Regions from separate parts of the Rhizobium sp. UFLA01-1127 genome, predicted to be linked through region 3. Evidence: predicted binding sites of a transcription regulator. Region 3 holds the regulator's gene; each other region holds the start of a gene.

Region 1 (5,257 bases), on a different contig from region 3:
GTCTTCCAGCTTGGTCAGAACGAGGCCGATTTCCTGAAGACGCGCAGTATCCGGCTGGCGTTTCGCCTCGATGACGGCAAATCCCTCCGCCACCTCTGCCGCCCGCGGCAAATAATAGCTAAGGAATCGCCTGACTGTGCCAGCGCTTTCCGGATTGGTCTCGACCTTGGCGAAGACGTCGGCGGCGATCTCCGCCAGGTGCCGCACTCGTTTTGCCACATCCTTGCTGCCGATCTGGTTCGCCGACGCTTCCAGCCTTTCGGCGGCGGGAGCGGCCGTGCTCAACAGGTCGCGGGCGAATTCCAGGCGCCCTCTGCCGATCGCCTTCGCATCCAGCCCCTCGAACATACGCTTAGGCGCAAGGACGAAGATCAGTCCGACGAAAACCAAGAGACCGATGATGGCAGCAATCCATATCGGCATGCCGGCAAGGAAGCTGAGCACAGGAACGACGATCGCAGCGGCAAGCCCCGCGACGATCCAATTCCAGTCATTGCCAAACCAATTGCGCATTATCTTCCTAATTATAGCCGCGCACCGCCCGGAATGCGCTGACCAGATCGCCACGGCCGTCAAAGACACGCGCCGAGGTTTCCTGCGCGAGGGCATCGAGCTGCCGCTTGTCGGCATCGCCAAAGGTGATGCCAAATACGGGTACATGCGGGCTCACCGATGCCCACCGGCTCATGAAATTACCATTGGCATCGTCGGATTTGCCATCGGTCATGATGACGATCGCAGGCAGGTATGATGACAGCTCTTGCGTCGACTTCATCCAGTCGAGCGCCTTGCTCGCGCAGGCATACATATCAGTACCGCCGCCCGCATGCTGACTCGAGACCCTTTCGACCAAAGTCTTCTGCTGATCGAGTCTCCCCGTCGCCTCGATAGTGGTGCGAACATTGGCGTCGAAGGGGATGACCATGATGCGATCGGCTGGCGTCCATTGCGCCAAAACCTTGCCGGTCTCGCCGGGATTGAACAGGAAATGCATGGCCGCCTGCAGCTGTTCTTCGCCCTTGCCTGCCATCGAGCCCGAAAAGTCGAGGCAGAGAGCCGTCAGCGAAGGCTTGCGCAGCGCCACCTGATAAAGATCAAGCGCCTGGCGGATCATGGCGGGCTCCGGCATGCGGACCGCGGTCACGATTCGGGTCGGAGCGAAATTCCATGCCGCGTCCGGCTTGGCGGCGATATCGGAGAGCGGAATGCGGCGGCCGGTATCGGCGATGCGCTTCTGCACCGGAGCGGAACGCAAATAGTCTACGAGCTGATTGAAGAAGGTCTCCACCTCCTGCCCTCGCCCATGATCGACGAAGCCGATCGGTGAATCGGCAACGACGACGCCATCGGCGGGATAGATCGCGTAAAGCGGCTCCTTGCCCATTCCGGTGAGCTTGTCGTTGGTCTCCTTCAGGATAGCTTCGTAATTCCACATGGCGTCGTAGAGCACGCCCTTTCCAGCCGACTCCGTGTAGAGATCGGCTAGCCAGCCCGACGATCCCGACGAGCGCTCGACACCGGCAAGCAGCGAGCGGACGGCATTCTGGACATCCGGCTTGTCAAGATCGCCTGGCTCGATGACGGGTTTGTTGCCGAGCGCGCTCGACAGCATGGCGAGATAGGCGCTGGCGCCAGAATTGGATTGCGTGGCCGATGTCATGAGAAACTTCAGCGAGCCGCTCTTCACCGCCGCCAATATATCCTTCATATAGACCGGCTTGCCGACCCAGCCGAGCGCCTGGGCCTTGGACTTGCGCACGCCGAGAATGACAGGCATCTGCGCGACCGATGTCAGCGACTTCACGCGGCGCTTGGCATCGAACATGTCGACCCAGACACCTGACGCCGGCCAGACGGCATCCTGCTCGACGCCCTGCTCGCTCTGGAGCGCCAGGCCGATATCCAGCGTGCCTTCATACGCGAAGCTGCAGCTCGCCTTCTTCTCCTTGCAGAACTCCTCGACGATCGGCTGCAGGACGGTATTTTCCGAACCGGAAATGATCGAGAACTTCGGGCCTTGCCCGCCGACATTGCAGCTGCTCAGCGCAAGCAGGCCCGCCAATGTCAGCGCGGTCACAAAAATACGGATCGCCATGGTCTTCAACGCACCTCGATCATTGCCTTCTTGAGCTCAACGGTCATTTTCTGCATGCACTGTTCGGCCTCGGCCCGCTTAGCGCGGCCCTCTTCCTGCACCTTCAGGACACCGCTGATTGTATCGATGAGGTCGCGATTGGCGGCAGCAAGCGTGTCGATATCGACGATGCCGCGCTGCGATTGCTGTTCTATGGCAATCGCCTGATCCTTCATCATTTTCGATGCCTGACGGATCATGTCGTTGGTGGCGTCGGTGACGGTCTTCTGCAATTCGAGCGCGGATTTCTGCTGGGTCAGGCCGAGCAGGATCACCATTTTCTGCTTCCATGCAGGCACGGTCAGCGCAGATGTCGCCTGCAGGTTCTCGATCAGGGTTTCATCGCCGGCCTGGACGATGCGGATCTGCGGCAATTGCTGGACGCCGAGCTGGCGTGCCTGCTGCAGGTAGAAAACCCGCTTTTCCAGACGATCGAGGGCCTGAAGGCTGTCCTGATAGACCTGCGCCTCCAGCATGCCGCCGCCGGGATGGGCAGAAGCAGCATCGGCAGCACTCTTGAGCCGCGGGAGTTCCGTGGCGCGAAAACGCTCGGCGAAATCCTTGCCTGCCTGCACATAGGCGTCGAGCTGCACAATGGATTGCTTCGTCTCCTCGTGCAGGTCATCCAGAAGGGCGATGTCCCGGCGCAGAATGTCCTTGTGCCGATCAAGCTCGAGCCCGATACGATCGATCTGGCCGGCCACATCCTCGAACTGCTCCTTAAAGCGTTCCAGCTTTGCCCGGAACGAGGAAAACATCCGCGACAGGAAGCCTTCGTCCTTCAGCGATGCCGGATCGAGCTTCTTCGATTTGACGATGATATCGGTCAGCAGCTTGCCGACTTCGCCGAGATCCCGGTTGCGCACCTCGCGCAGAATGCGGTCTGAATAATCGGAAACGGATTGCTGGGCGCGGTCGCCATAGACAGAAATCCCGGCACGGTCGGTGAGGTCGATGGTATCGCCGATACGGGCAATTTCCGCCGGATCGGAGGTAACGACCTGCAACGTATTATTGGAACCGGTGGAGATATCGATATTGCTCATAGGTCGCGCTTTCCTGTGCATAAACACGGAGCCGACCGCAAAAATTTTCAATCGCCCCCAAGACGATTACTCCCCAGCGCGCCCCACTACAATTCCAGATCGGCACGGGCAACAAAAGAGACTCGCCCATGCCTACCAATGGTTTCACACCATAGTGAAACTTGGATCACAGTTTTATGACGATGATTTTATGTTTCGAACTCAGCTTGACGGTGGGCTATTTGCACGCTTTCGCATCGAGAACCTCGAGCTTGGTGAGTTTACCGGTCAGCACGAAGTCGCCGTAGTCCATCGTCAGATCGCGGGTAATGCCGTTCTCGTAGAGTTTGAAGGACATGCGATAGACCGGCGTCGCATCGCCGCTGGATTTCTCGTTGAAATAGGCGACCGTCACCGGCCAAAATGGCGCCTTGGCAAAGGCGCCGGCCTTGTCGGCATCGGGATCGTCCACGGTCGGCGGCTGCTCCTTGCCGACGACGGTGGTTGCGATGAGCGGCTTGTCGCCATCGTCTGAGCCGTCGAAGACCTGGGCCTCGAAGAAATTCTTGCCGAGTTTGGCGTTGTGGATGATGTCGAGCATGTGCTCGGTCGGGAAGCGGCTCTGGATGAGCTCGACCTGCTTGCTGTGCGGCTGAGTCAGGTCGACCTTGATGCCCTTCTGGTCGTCGCTTGCGGCACCGCGCACATCCTTGTCGAGCTGGTTGTCGGTATAGGACTTGGTCTCGAAGCGGAACAGGCGCTTACCCAGATCCTCGAAGGTCGTCGTCTGCTGGTCGCTGACGCGGGTGGAATCGCCTGTATCTATTTTCGTCACGAAACGGAAATTGGTGGTGAAGCCGCTGCAATCCGAGCCTTCGAACTCATAGACCATACGGCCGACCATGCCGGAAATGCCGGAGCGATCGGAAGCATCCTTCAGCTCGAGATCGTAGACGGCGCGATGCGCGACCAGCCCGCTCGGACCAGCCGCATAGGCTGCCGAAGTCCCTAGTGACAGAATGCTCAGTCCCGAAACAAAAGTGGCAGCAAGACTCGAGCGGAACATTCATTATCTCCTGTTGGACTCGCACGCGATACTATAAGAACGCTTTCGGCTGAAACGAGGCTGCCGATCCCAAGTGACGGAATTTAGTCTTGATGCCGGATTTTTGAAGTTTTTACAACAAAACGGGAGATGAAAATGTCCGACGCTATCGAGGGCCGCCTGAAGGAACTCGGCATCGTTCTGCCGCAGGCCGCAGCACCGGCCGCCAACTATGTTCCCTATGTCGTCAGCGGCAACCTTCTCTATCTGTCCGGCCAGCTGCCGATGGAAAACGGCAAGATCGGCGTGACGGGGCATCTCGGCAAGGATGTCGACGTCGCCGGCGGCCAGCGGGCGGCCGAACTTTGCGCCATCAACCTTCTCGCCCAGGCAAAGGCTGCGCTTGGCGGCGATCTCGGCCGCATCAAGCGCCTGATCAAGCTGAACGGCTTCGTCGCCTCGACGCCCGATTTCGTCGAACAGCATCTTGTAATCAACGGCGCTTCCAATCTTCTCGCGAATGTATTGGGCGAGGCCGGCAAGCATGCCCGCGCCGCCGTAGGCATGGCAGCCCTGCCTCTCAATGCCGCCGTCGAAATCGATGCCATTCTGGAAATCGCCTGATGAGCAAGCTTGCCTGGCTGACCGAGCGCCCCGTCGCCCATCGCGGCTATCATGACATGAACAGGGACGTCTGGGAGAACACGCTCTCGGCCTTCAGCCGCGCCATCGAGGCGGGGTTTGCTATCGAATGCGACCTGCACTACGCCTCGGACGGCGTTCCGGTCGTCTTCCATGACGACGACCTGCAGCGCGTCTGCAATCTGCCCGGCGAAGTGCGCGCGCGCACCTCGGCCGAGCTGGGGCTGCTTTCGATCGGCGGCACCAAGGACAAGATCCCGACGTTGAAGCAGCTGCTGCAGCTTTGCGGCGGCAAGGTGCCGCTCGTGCTCGAGCTCAAGGGACGCGAAGGCGACGACGAGGGTTTTGCCGAATCCGTGCTCGAAGTGCTCGAAGGATACGAAGGGCATGTGGCGCTGATGAGCTTCGACC
Region 2 (5,257 bases), on a different contig from region 3:
TGGACGGGCTTCACCATGGCGACGGGCGTGCTGCGCGGTCCCGATCCCCGCGAGATGGGCCGCACCGATTGCGTCGTCATCTGGGGCACCAATGCGGTGGCGACCCAAGTCAATGTCATGACCCATGCGGTGAAGTCCCGCAAGGAACGCGGCGCCAGGATCGTCGTCGTCGATATCTACGACAACCCGACGATGAAGCAGGCCGATATGGCGCTCATCGTCAAGCCGGGCACCGATGCGGCCCTTGCCTGCGCCGTCATGCACATCGCCTTCCGCGACGGTTATGCCGACCGCGCCTATATGGCAAAATATGCCGACGATCCCGCCGGCCTCGAAGAGCACCTGAAGACGAAGACCCCGGCCTGGGCTTCGGACATCACCGGCCTTTCGGTCGATGAGATCGAAGCCTTCGCAAAGCTCGTCGGAACGACGAAGAAAACCTACTTACGTCTCGGCTATGGCTTTACCCGTCAGCGCAACGGCGCGATCGCCATGCACGCGGCGGCGTCGATTGCCACTGTCCTCGGCTCCTGGCAATATGAGGGCGGCGGCGCCTTTCATTCGAACAGCGATATCTTTCGTATGGACGCGAGCGAACTGACCGGTCGCGCCATGAAGGATAGGGATATCCGAATGATCGACCAGTCGCAGATCGGCCGCGCCTTGACCGGCGATGCCGTGGCGCTGCGCCGTCGCGGCCCGGTCACGGCCATGCTGATCCAGAACACCAATCCGGTGAACATCGCGCCGGAGCAGCGGCTGGTGAAGCGCGGCTTTGCCCGCTCCGACCTCTTTGTCGCCGTACATGAGCAGTTCATGACCGATACGGCCGAGATGGCCGATATCGTCATCCCCGCCACCATGTTCGTTGAGCACGACGACATCTATCGCGCCGGCGGTCAGAACCACATTCTTCTCGGCCCGAAGCTTGTCGAGCCGCCACCGACCGTTCGCAGCAACCTTTTCGTGATCGAAGAATTGGCCAAGCGCCTCGGTGTCGCGGATCGCCCCGGTTTTGGCTTCTCCGCCCGCGAGATGATCGACAGGGTTCTGTCGAGAAGCGGCTTGCCGGATTACGATTACTTCCTCGAGCATAAATGGTTCGACCGTCAGCCTGACTTCGAGGATGCACATTTCATCAAGGGCTTTGCCCATCCCGACGGCAAGTTCCACTTCCGTCCGGATTGGGCCAACCAGCCGGCGCCGAACCGTCCGCCCGCGTCCGTCGGTCTGCTCGGCCCTCATGCCGAACTGCCGGAGTTTCCCGATCAGGTCGATGTCATCGAGGTGGCAGATCCAGAACATCCGTTCCGGCTTGCGACGTCGCCGTCGCGCAACTTCCTGAATTCGAGCTTCTCGGAAACGAAGACATCGCGGCAGAAGGAAGGCCGTCCCGAAGTGATGATCAATCCGGCCGATGCCGAGTGGCTCGATATCGTCAATGGCGAGCTGGTTCGCATCGGCAATGGCCGCGGTGATATCCGCATTCATGCGCGCGTGACGACGGAGGTGAAGCCGGGCGTTCTGATTGCCGAGGGTCTGTGGCCGAATAAGGCCCATGTCGATGGCGAGGGCATCAATGTGCTGACCGGCGCCGATCCGGTCGCGCCCTATGGCGGCGCGGCTGTCCACGACAACAAGGTATGGCTCCGTAAGGATATGGCATGACCAAATTCGAAAAGGCGAAAGCCGAAATCGCCGGTGAAAAGACGCTGGCGGATCAATGGACGCGGCTGAGCAGCTTCGAGCTCGACTACACGGATTCGCAGGGCGAAAAGCACCGCCTGGAGCGCGAGGTCTATCACCGCACGCCGGCCGCCTGCATTCTGCTTTATGATCCCAAGCGGGAAACGGTGGTGCTTGTTCGGCAGTTCCGCCTGCCGGCCCAATTGATCGGCGAGCCGGCCTGGATGATCGAGGTGCCTGCCGGACTGCTCGATGGCGACCACCCGGACGCAGCCATTCGCCGCGAAGCCATGGAAGAAACCGGTTTTCGAGTCCGTGATGTCCGCTTCCTCTTCAAGGCGCTGACCTCGCCGGGCTCGATCACCGAGATCATCCACTTCTTTGCCGCCGTCATCGATACATCGGACCGCGTCGCCAATGGCGGTGGGCTTGCCGAGGAGCACGAGGATATCGAGGTTCTGGAGGTGCGCCTGTCTGAGGCGTTGGCGATGATCGAGAGCGGCGACATCTATGACGCCAAGACGATCATGCTGCTCCAATGGGCTGTGTTGAACGTGGCCAGCCTGAAATAGACAAGGAACGCGGACATTGGTGTTATATACGCCTTTGTCCGCTCTGCCTTCATCACATTGTCACGAATCGAGCTTACCGGGGCGTGCTGGCTGGAAACATTCGAATGTTTCCGAGCCTCCTTCGATCATGGACGCTGTTTCAGGAGAAAGCCGATGTGGCTCAGCAATTTCACGCTCGTTCTTCCCAGTGAAGTCGTTGAAAAGGGCTCGGTGCACATCGAAGGTGGCATGATTGCCGAAATCCGCCCGGAACCGGTCGAGCAGCCGACCTTCGACGGCGGCGGCCGTTTGCTGATGCCAGGGTTCGTCGATCTGCACTGCGACATGGTGGAGCGCGAGATCGCGCCGCGGCCGAATGCGATGATGCCGATCGATTTCGGCATTCATGAACTGGACAAGAAACTGGCGGCCGCCGGCGTCACGACGGCCTTTGCGGCACTCTCCTTTGCGACCGAAAGCGTCTATGGCCACGTCCGCTCGCTCGAAACCACCTCGGCAGTTATCCGCGGCATCGGCAGCTTGCGCGATGAACTCCTGATCGACCATCGCGTCCATGCCCGCTACGAAATCACCAATCTCGGCGCGGCTCCGACCTTGGAGCGGCTCCTGGAGGAGGGGTCCGTCGATATGGTTTCGCTCACCGATCACACGCCGGGACAGGGTCAGTATAACGACATCGAAAGCTATATCCGCAGCATGTCGGAGCGCCGGTCCATGTCGCGCGAAGCGGCCGAAGAGGTTGTGGCAAAACGCATCGCGCAGCGGCAGGATCCGGAGATCGGACGCAAACTGCATGACGTGGTCGGGCTTGCGCTGAAGCACAAGCTGTCGCTGGCATCGCATGACGACGATAGTGCCGAGAAGGTGGCAGCGATGCACGATCTCGGAGTGACGATCAGCGAGTTTCCTGTGACGGGACCGGCTGCCGAAGAAGCCTGCCGCCGTGGTCTCTGGACCTTGATGGGTGCGCCGAATGCGCTGCGCGGTCAGTCGATGTCCGGCAATCTCAGCGCCCTGGATGCTGCCCGCGCCGGTCTGCTCGGCATCATCGCGGCCGATTATCACCCGGCTGCCTTCGTGCCGGCGATCTTCAAGATCGCCGACGTTGTCACTGGTAGTCTGCCGGCGGCCGTTGCGACGGCAACCTCCAACGCTGCCCGTTCAGCAGGGTTGACGGATCGCGGTGAGATCGCTGTCGGCCAGCTTGCCGATCTGGTCGCCGTCGAACCTGGCTCGGTTCACCGAATCCGCGCAACCTTCCGCGGTGGCCGCATCGTCTATAGCGACGGGACGCTACATCCGCTGATGTCAATGGCTGCCTGAGGAGAGGCAATTGTGAAGGAGGCATCTGGCATCCCCCTCATCCGCCCGAAGGGCGGATGAGGGGGTCTTTTTGATGTCAGAATTCCCTATTTAACCCGCATCCCCAAGCAGTGACAAAATCTGCCGTCCATCAACGACAGGTGTCTTGCCAAGGCTCACGGCCTTGCCGCCTTCCATCCGGATACTACCTTCCGCCAGCAGCCGCAGCGATTGCGGATAGATCTGATGCTCGACCGTAAGCACGCGGGCGGCAAGGCTGTCGGCGGTGTCGCCTGTCAGCACTGGCACGGCAGCCTGGCCGACGGCCGGGCCTTCATCCATGCCTTCGGTGACGAAATGCACGGTGCAGCCTGCGATGCGCATGCCGGCGTCGATGGCTCGCTGATGCGTGTGCAGGCCAGGGAAAAGCGGCAGCAGCGACGGATGTATATTGATGATCCGGCCTTCGTAAGCCTGGATGAAGCGGGCGGAGAGCAGGCGCATATAGCCGGCAAGACAGATGATGTCGGGGGAGAGGGCTTCCAGCTGCGAAAGGATCGCCTCTTCATGAGCTTCCTTGCTCGCAAACTCCTTGCGCACGAAAGCGAATGTCGCGATGCCCTCCACGGCAGCCTTGGCGAGACCGCCAGCATCCGCCTTGTCGGAGATGACGCCAACGATCTCTGCCGGATAGTCGGCTGCTTTCGTGGCTTTCAGAAGGGCCAGCATGTTGGAACCGCCGCCCGAGATGAAGACGACGACGCGTTTGCGCGGCGCGGTCATAGAGCGAGCGTGCCCTTGTAGACGGTTCCCGGCGCGCCTTCTGCGCGGGCAATCATGCGACCGAGCGTAACGACTGCTTCGCCCTCGGCCTCAAGCGCTGCCTTCACGGCCGCGACGTTTTCCTGAGCGACGACGACGATCATGCCGATGCCGCAGTTGAAGGTGCGCAGCATTTCCTTGGCCTCGACGCCGCCAGTCTTGGCAAGCCAGGAAAAGACCGGCGGCATCTTGACGGCGGCCAGATCAATTTCGGCGGCAAGATGCTTCGGCAGCACGCGCGGAATATTCTCCGGAAAGCCGCCGCCGGTGATGTGGGCAAGGGCCTTCAGGGCATGGGTTTCGCGGATGGCCTTGAGCAGCGGCTTCACATAGATGCGCGTCGGCGTCAGCAGAGCTTCGCCAAGCGCCTTGCCTTCGGCGAATGGAGCCGGCGCATCCCAGCCGAGGCCGGAAAGCTCGACGATCTTGCGTACCAGCGAGAAGCCGTTGGAATGAACGCCGGAGGAGGCAAGGCCGAGAATGATGTCGCCTTCGGCAATGTCGCCAGACGGCAGCAGCTGGCCGCGTTCGGCGGCGCCGACGGCAAAGCCCGCCAGGTCGTAATCGCCATGGGAATACATGCCCGGCATTTCCGCCGTCTCGCCGCCGATCAGCGCACAGCCCGCATCGCGGCAGCCGGCGGCGATACCGCCGACGATCGCCGCACCCTGATCTGGGTCGAGCTTGCCGGTAGCGAAGTAATCGAGGAAGAACAGCGGCTCGGCGCCCTGGACGACCAGATCGTTCACGCACATGGCCACGAGATCGATGCCGACTGTGTCGTGATAGTTGGCGTCGATCGCGATCTTCAGCTTGGTGCCGACGCCGTCGTTGGCGGCGACCAGCACCGGATCGGTAAAGCCCGCGGCCTTGAG
Region 3 (5,257 bases):
GCTATTGCAGAAATGCCACGCCGGGACAGCAAGTTGGGGAAAACCTCGAAATCGATTCCTCAAGATTCCCGCGACTCTTGTCACGGAGTCAGCCTCACACTAGGTTAAAAAGCAATTGCTAGACTGCATGCGGCGGAACTAGTCACCACAATTTTAGAGCGTTTCGCGCCTCGTTTCCATGCGAGGCAATGGTGAGGGATTCTGCCATCGGAAACGCGACAGCGGAGACAGGGCATGAATTGGACAGACGAACGCGTCGAGAAGCTGAAAAAGCTATGGTCCGAAGGGTTGAGCGCCAGCCAGATCGCTGCGCAGCTTGGCGGAGTGAGCCGTAATGCCGTTATCGGCAAGGTACACCGCCTCAACCTTCCCGGCCGAGCGAAGGCAGGCGGCACGACAACCGCGGCGCGCACGCCGAAGCGCAGCGCCACAGCTCCTCGCGCCACGAGCTACGGATCGCGCGTTGCCACCCGCACCGTAATCACCCGCCAGCAGGGTGCAACCATGCTGAAGGAAGAGATCGAGGTTGATTCCGTCAACGAAATCCAATATCGCCCGGCTGCAAACGTCGTCGTTCCGATCTCCCGCCGGCTTGGCTTGACGGAGCTGACGGAACGCACCTGCAAGTGGCCAGTCGGCGATCCGCTGAAGGACGATTTCCACTTCTGCGGCAATGACAGCCCGGATTCGTCGCCTTACTGCACCTATCACCAGCGCATGGCATACCAGCCGGTGCATGATCGCCGCCGAAACAACGGTTAAGCGTCACATTGTGCAGCAGATTTAAAGCGCTACAGCGACCTTTGCGCGCCACATATGGTGCGCGGCGCTGCAAATGAGAAACGGGCCACTCGAGGCCCGTTTTTCTATTTCCGCCGCTATGTAGTGATGCCCGAGCGGCCTTGCCGCTCAGGCTTCCATGGAATAGCCCGCGCCGCGAACGGTGCGGATGACATCCTGCATATTGGAGAAATTGAGCGCCTTGCGCAGGCGGCCGACATGAACGTCGACAGTGCGTTCGTCGACGTAGATATCGTGGCCCCAGACACCGTCGAGCAACTGTGAGCGCGAGAAGACGCGGCCCGGCGAGGACATCAGGAATTCCAGCAGGCGGAATTCCGTCGGCCCCAGCCGCACTTCGCGGCTCTTGCGGTGGACACGGTGAGTTTCGCGGTCCAGCTCGATATCGCCGCAACGCAACACCGTGGAGAGAACCTCCGGGCGGGCACGGCGCAGCATCGCCTTGACGCGAGCCATCAGCTCCGGCGTCGAGAACGGCTTGACGACGTAGTCGTCCGCGCCGGTGGAAAGGCCACGCACGCGCTCGCTTTCCTCGCCGCGGGCGGTCAGCATGATGATCGGCAGGCGCTCGGTCTCCGGCCGCATGCGCAGCCGGCGGCAGAGCTCGATACCGGACACGCCGGGGAGCATCCAGTCGAGGATCAGGAGATCGGGGATGCGCTCCTGGAGACGCAGCTCGGCCTCATCGCCTCTGAGGATCGTATCTACCTCGAAGCCTTCAGCCTCGAGATTGTAGCGCAGCAGAACGCTGAGCGCTTCCTCGTCTTCTACAACAGCAACTCTCGGAACCATGCGCCTATGGTCTCCTTTCTTCGCTTCCAAATTATTCCGTCACCGCGCCGACGGTGTTGGCGGTATCATCCTTCGGGCGCTCGCCTTCCGGCTGAGCACCAGTCGCCATGTAATAGATCGTCTCGGCGATGTTGGTGGCATGGTCGCCGATGCGCTCGATGTTCTTGGCGCAGAAGAGAAGATGCGTGCAGGTGGTGATGTTGCGCGGATCTTCCATCATGTAGGTCAGCATCTCGCGGAAGAGCGAGGTATACATGGCGTCGATTTCCTCGTCGCGTTCGCGGATCGACACGGCCTTGTCCGGCGAGCGGGTGGCGTAAACGTCCAGAACTTCCTTGAGCTGGCTCAATGCCAGTTCGGAGAGATGCTCGATGCCGCGGGCAAGACGGCGGGGGACGCCGGTGCCCTGTACGGCAATGACGCGCTTTGCAGTGTTCTTGCCGAGATCGCCGACGCGCTCCAGATCGGAGGCGATGCGGATCGAGCCCATGATTTCGCGAAGGTCGGCGGCCATCGGCTGACGGCGGGCGATCGTGACGATCGCCTTGTCGCCGACTTCGCGCTCGGCATGGTCGAGAACCACATCGTCGGAGATGACCTTCTGGGCCAGGGCCGCGTCGCTGTTGACCAGGGCGCGTACGCTGTCGCTGACCATCTGCTCGGCCAGGCCGCCCATTTCCGCAATGCGGCGCGTCAGGAACTTCAGGTCTTCGTCGTAGGCTGAGAGAATGTGAGTGGAGACCATTTTTTCTATCCTCAAAGTGAACTGTGTGAAAGGAGCCGCGCGCCTGACATCATCAACCAAAACGGCCCATGATGTAATCCTGCGTGCGGAAATCGTCGGGATTGGTGAACATCTTATCGGTGTCGTTCTCCTCGACCAGATGGCCGAGGTGGAACATTGCGGTGCGTTGCGAGACGCGGGCTGCCTGCTGCATGGAGTGCGTCACGATGACGATGGTGAAATTCTCCCGCAGCTCGTGAATGAGATCCTCGACCTTGGCGGTCGCGATCGGATCGAGCGCCGAGCACGGCTCGTCCATCAGGATGACCTCCGGGCTGACCGCGACGGCGCGGGCTATGCACAGGCGCTGCTGCTGACCGCCGGACAGGCTCGTGCCGGCATCATGGAGCCGATCCTTGACCTCACCCCAGAGACCGGCCTTCTGCAGGCTGGTTTCGACGATATGCTCGAGATCGGCCTTGGAGCGATGCAGGCCATGGATGCGCGGGCCGTAGGCGACGTTCTCGTAGATCGACTTTGGAAACGGGTTGGGTTTCTGGAAGACCATGCCGACGCGGGCACGCAATTCCACGACATCGATGCTATTGTCGTAGACGTCCTGATCGTCGAGCGTGATCTTGCCGGTGACGCGGCATGTCTCGATCGTATCGTTCATGCGGTTGAGGCAGCGCAGGAAGGTGGACTTGCCGCAGCCGGACGGGCCGATGAGAGCCGTGACCGTATTGGCGCGTATCTTCAGATTGACGTCGAAGAGCGCGCGCTTGTCGCCATAGAAGACCGAAACATCCTGGCCGATCATCTTGTAGGGGATCGTCGTCATCTTCCTGGTCAATGCTCTTTCGCTTGCGGCTTCGGTCATCATGTTCATCTTACGACCCTCCCTTACCAGCGCCGTTCGAAGCGCCGGCGCAGCAGGATGGCGCCGATGTTCATCGCGACGAGGAAGAAGAGCAGCACGATGATGGCGCCGGACGTCCTTTCGACGAAGGCACGCTCGGCTTCGTTCGCCCACATGTAGATCTGCACGGGCAGCGCCGTCGAAGGATCGAGCGGCGATGCTGGATAATTGGCGACGAAGGCGACCATGCCGATCAAGAGCAGCGGCGCCGTCTCGCCGAGCGCATGGGCAAGCCCGAGGATCGTGCCCGTCAGAATGCCGGGCATCGCAAGCGGCAGGACGTGATGGAAAACCATCTGCATGCGCGAGGCGCCAAGGCCGAGCGCAGCACTACGGATCGACGGCGGCACTGCCCGCAGCGCCGAGCGCGTCGCGATGATGATCATCGGCAGCGTCATCAGGCTCAATACGAGACCGCCGACCAGCGAAGCCGAGCGCGGCAGGCCCATCGTGTTGATGAAGACCGAGAGGCCCAGGAGACCGTAGACGATCGAGGGCACGGCGGCGAGATTGTTGATGTTGACCTCGATCAGATCCGTCAGCCGGTTCTTCGGCGCGAACTCCTCCAGATAAATCGAGGCGGCGACGCCGATGGGCAAGGCGAGCACGAGCACGGTCAGCATCAGATAGAGCGAGCCGATCAGCGCGACACCGAGCCCCGCAGCTTCCGGCCGGCTCGAATTTCCGGACAGAAAGAAGCCGCTGTTGAAGGCCTTATATAACGCGCCGCTATCGCTGAGCCGTTTCATCCACGCGACCTGGCGGTCGGATACCTTACGGTCCTTCTCACTGACGGTCAGATCGATCTGTCCCTTGCTGGCGGAATCGATGTTGGCGCTGGCCAGGAAGGTGACGTTCTCCGTCGTTCCGATGATCGACGGATTGGCGGCGACCCGGTCGCGAAGCACGATCCTGGCGCCGTCCGATACCATGGCGATCGCTTCACGAACGAGCGCGTGATTGGCGGGATCAATGCCGAGCGCCTTCACCAGCCCTTCTCGCACCAGCACCTGATAATTGGCTGCTATCAGGACCTTCGGATCGCTGCCGCGCCTGCCCGCCGGGTCGATCGTCTTCTCCGCGAATTCGATCGGCAGGGTGATCGACGTCTGCACGAAGGCTGTATAGCCGTTGCCGACCACGGTCGAGACCAGGATAACAAGGAACACAAGACCGAAGATGACGGCTGTGAAGCCGTAGGCGCGAAAGCGGCGCTCGGCGGCATAGCGCCGTCTGATGCCGATATCGCGGCGCATAAACGCACCCGGCGTGAGCCCGCGAGGCATATTCGGCGCTGAGGAGGATACGACGTCGCTCATTCGTATTGCTCCCTGTATCGGCGGACGATGTAGAGCGCATAGACGTTGAGGCACAGGGTCAGGCAGAACAGCGTGATGCCGAGCGCGAAGGCGACGAGTGTCTGCGGCGAGGTGAACTCAAGATCCCCGGTCAGCTGGTTGACGATCTTCACCGTGACGGTGGTCATCGGCTCGAAGGGATCGAGCTGCATGCGCGCCGCTACGCCTGCGGCCAGCACAACGATCATGGTTTCGCCGACGGCCCTCGACGCGGTCATCAGCAGCGCGCCGACGATGCCCGGAAGGGCAGCCGGCAGCAGCACGCGCTTGACCGTCTCGGACCGCGTGGCGCCAAGGCCGAGCGAGCCGTCGCGAAGCGAGCGCGGCACGGCCGTGATGATGTCGTCCGATAGCGAAGAGACGTAAGGAATGAGCATCACTCCCATGACGAAGCCGGCCGTCAAAACGCTCTGCGCCTCGATGAAGCTTCTATAGCTTCCGGTCATCAAGCCATGGATCTCGGCGGAGATATCTCTCAGAAACGGTCCGACGGTCACGAGGGCGAAAAAGCCGTAGACGATCGTGGGAATGCCGGCCAGAACCTCCAGCATCGGCTTGGCGACGGAGCGAACGCGTGCGGAAGCATATTCGGCCATGTAGATCGCCGCGAACAGGCCGATGGGGACGGCGAAGAGCATGGCCACGAGGCCGATATAGATCGTT

What was found. The regulator PhoB, encoded in region 3, activates phosphate uptake and scavenging genes when phosphate is short. The targets are predictions, from matches to a motif close to TGTCATNNANCTGTCAT.
Positions count from the first base shown of each region.
Region 1: Q4Q11_RS19785 (toxic anion resistance protein) is a predicted target of PhoB. The motif match lies at 3,346-3,362, and genes of this name have one in related genera.
Region 2: Q4Q11_RS18330 (alpha-D-ribose 1-methylphosphonate 5-triphosphate diphosphatase) is a predicted target of PhoB. The motif match lies at 2,306-2,322, and genes of this name have one in related genera.

Region 1 is NZ_JAUQTZ010000081.1:6,653-11,909, reverse strand. Features, by position in the region: gene Q4Q11_RS19795 (5-bromo-4-chloroindolyl phosphate hydrolysis family protein) at 1-513, opposite strand, end outside; gene Q4Q11_RS19790 (VWA domain-containing protein) at 521-2,095, opposite strand; gene Q4Q11_RS19785 (toxic anion resistance protein) at 2,101-3,180, opposite strand; gene Q4Q11_RS19780 (cell envelope integrity EipB family protein) at 3,398-4,225, opposite strand; gene Q4Q11_RS19775 (RidA family protein) at 4,361-4,828, shown strand; gene Q4Q11_RS19770 (glycerophosphodiester phosphodiesterase) at 4,828-5,257, shown strand, end outside.
Region 2 is NZ_JAUQTZ010000071.1:10,544-15,800, forward strand. Features, by position in the region: gene Q4Q11_RS18320 (molybdopterin-containing oxidoreductase family protein) at 1-1,668, shown strand, start outside; gene Q4Q11_RS18325 (NUDIX domain-containing protein) at 1,665-2,258, shown strand; gene Q4Q11_RS18330 (alpha-D-ribose 1-methylphosphonate 5-triphosphate diphosphatase) at 2,412-3,581, shown strand; gene purN (phosphoribosylglycinamide formyltransferase) at 3,672-4,343, opposite strand; gene purM (phosphoribosylformylglycinamidine cyclo-ligase) at 4,340-5,257, opposite strand, start outside.
Region 3 is NZ_JAUQTZ010000055.1:4,234-9,490, forward strand. Features, by position in the region: gene Q4Q11_RS15660 (GcrA family cell cycle regulator) at 235-762, shown strand; gene phoB (phosphate regulon transcriptional regulator PhoB) at 910-1,593, opposite strand; gene phoU (phosphate signaling complex protein PhoU) at 1,625-2,338, opposite strand; gene pstB (phosphate ABC transporter ATP-binding protein PstB) at 2,391-3,206, opposite strand; gene pstA (phosphate ABC transporter permease PstA) at 3,221-4,522, opposite strand; gene pstC (phosphate ABC transporter permease subunit PstC) at 4,552-5,257, opposite strand, start outside.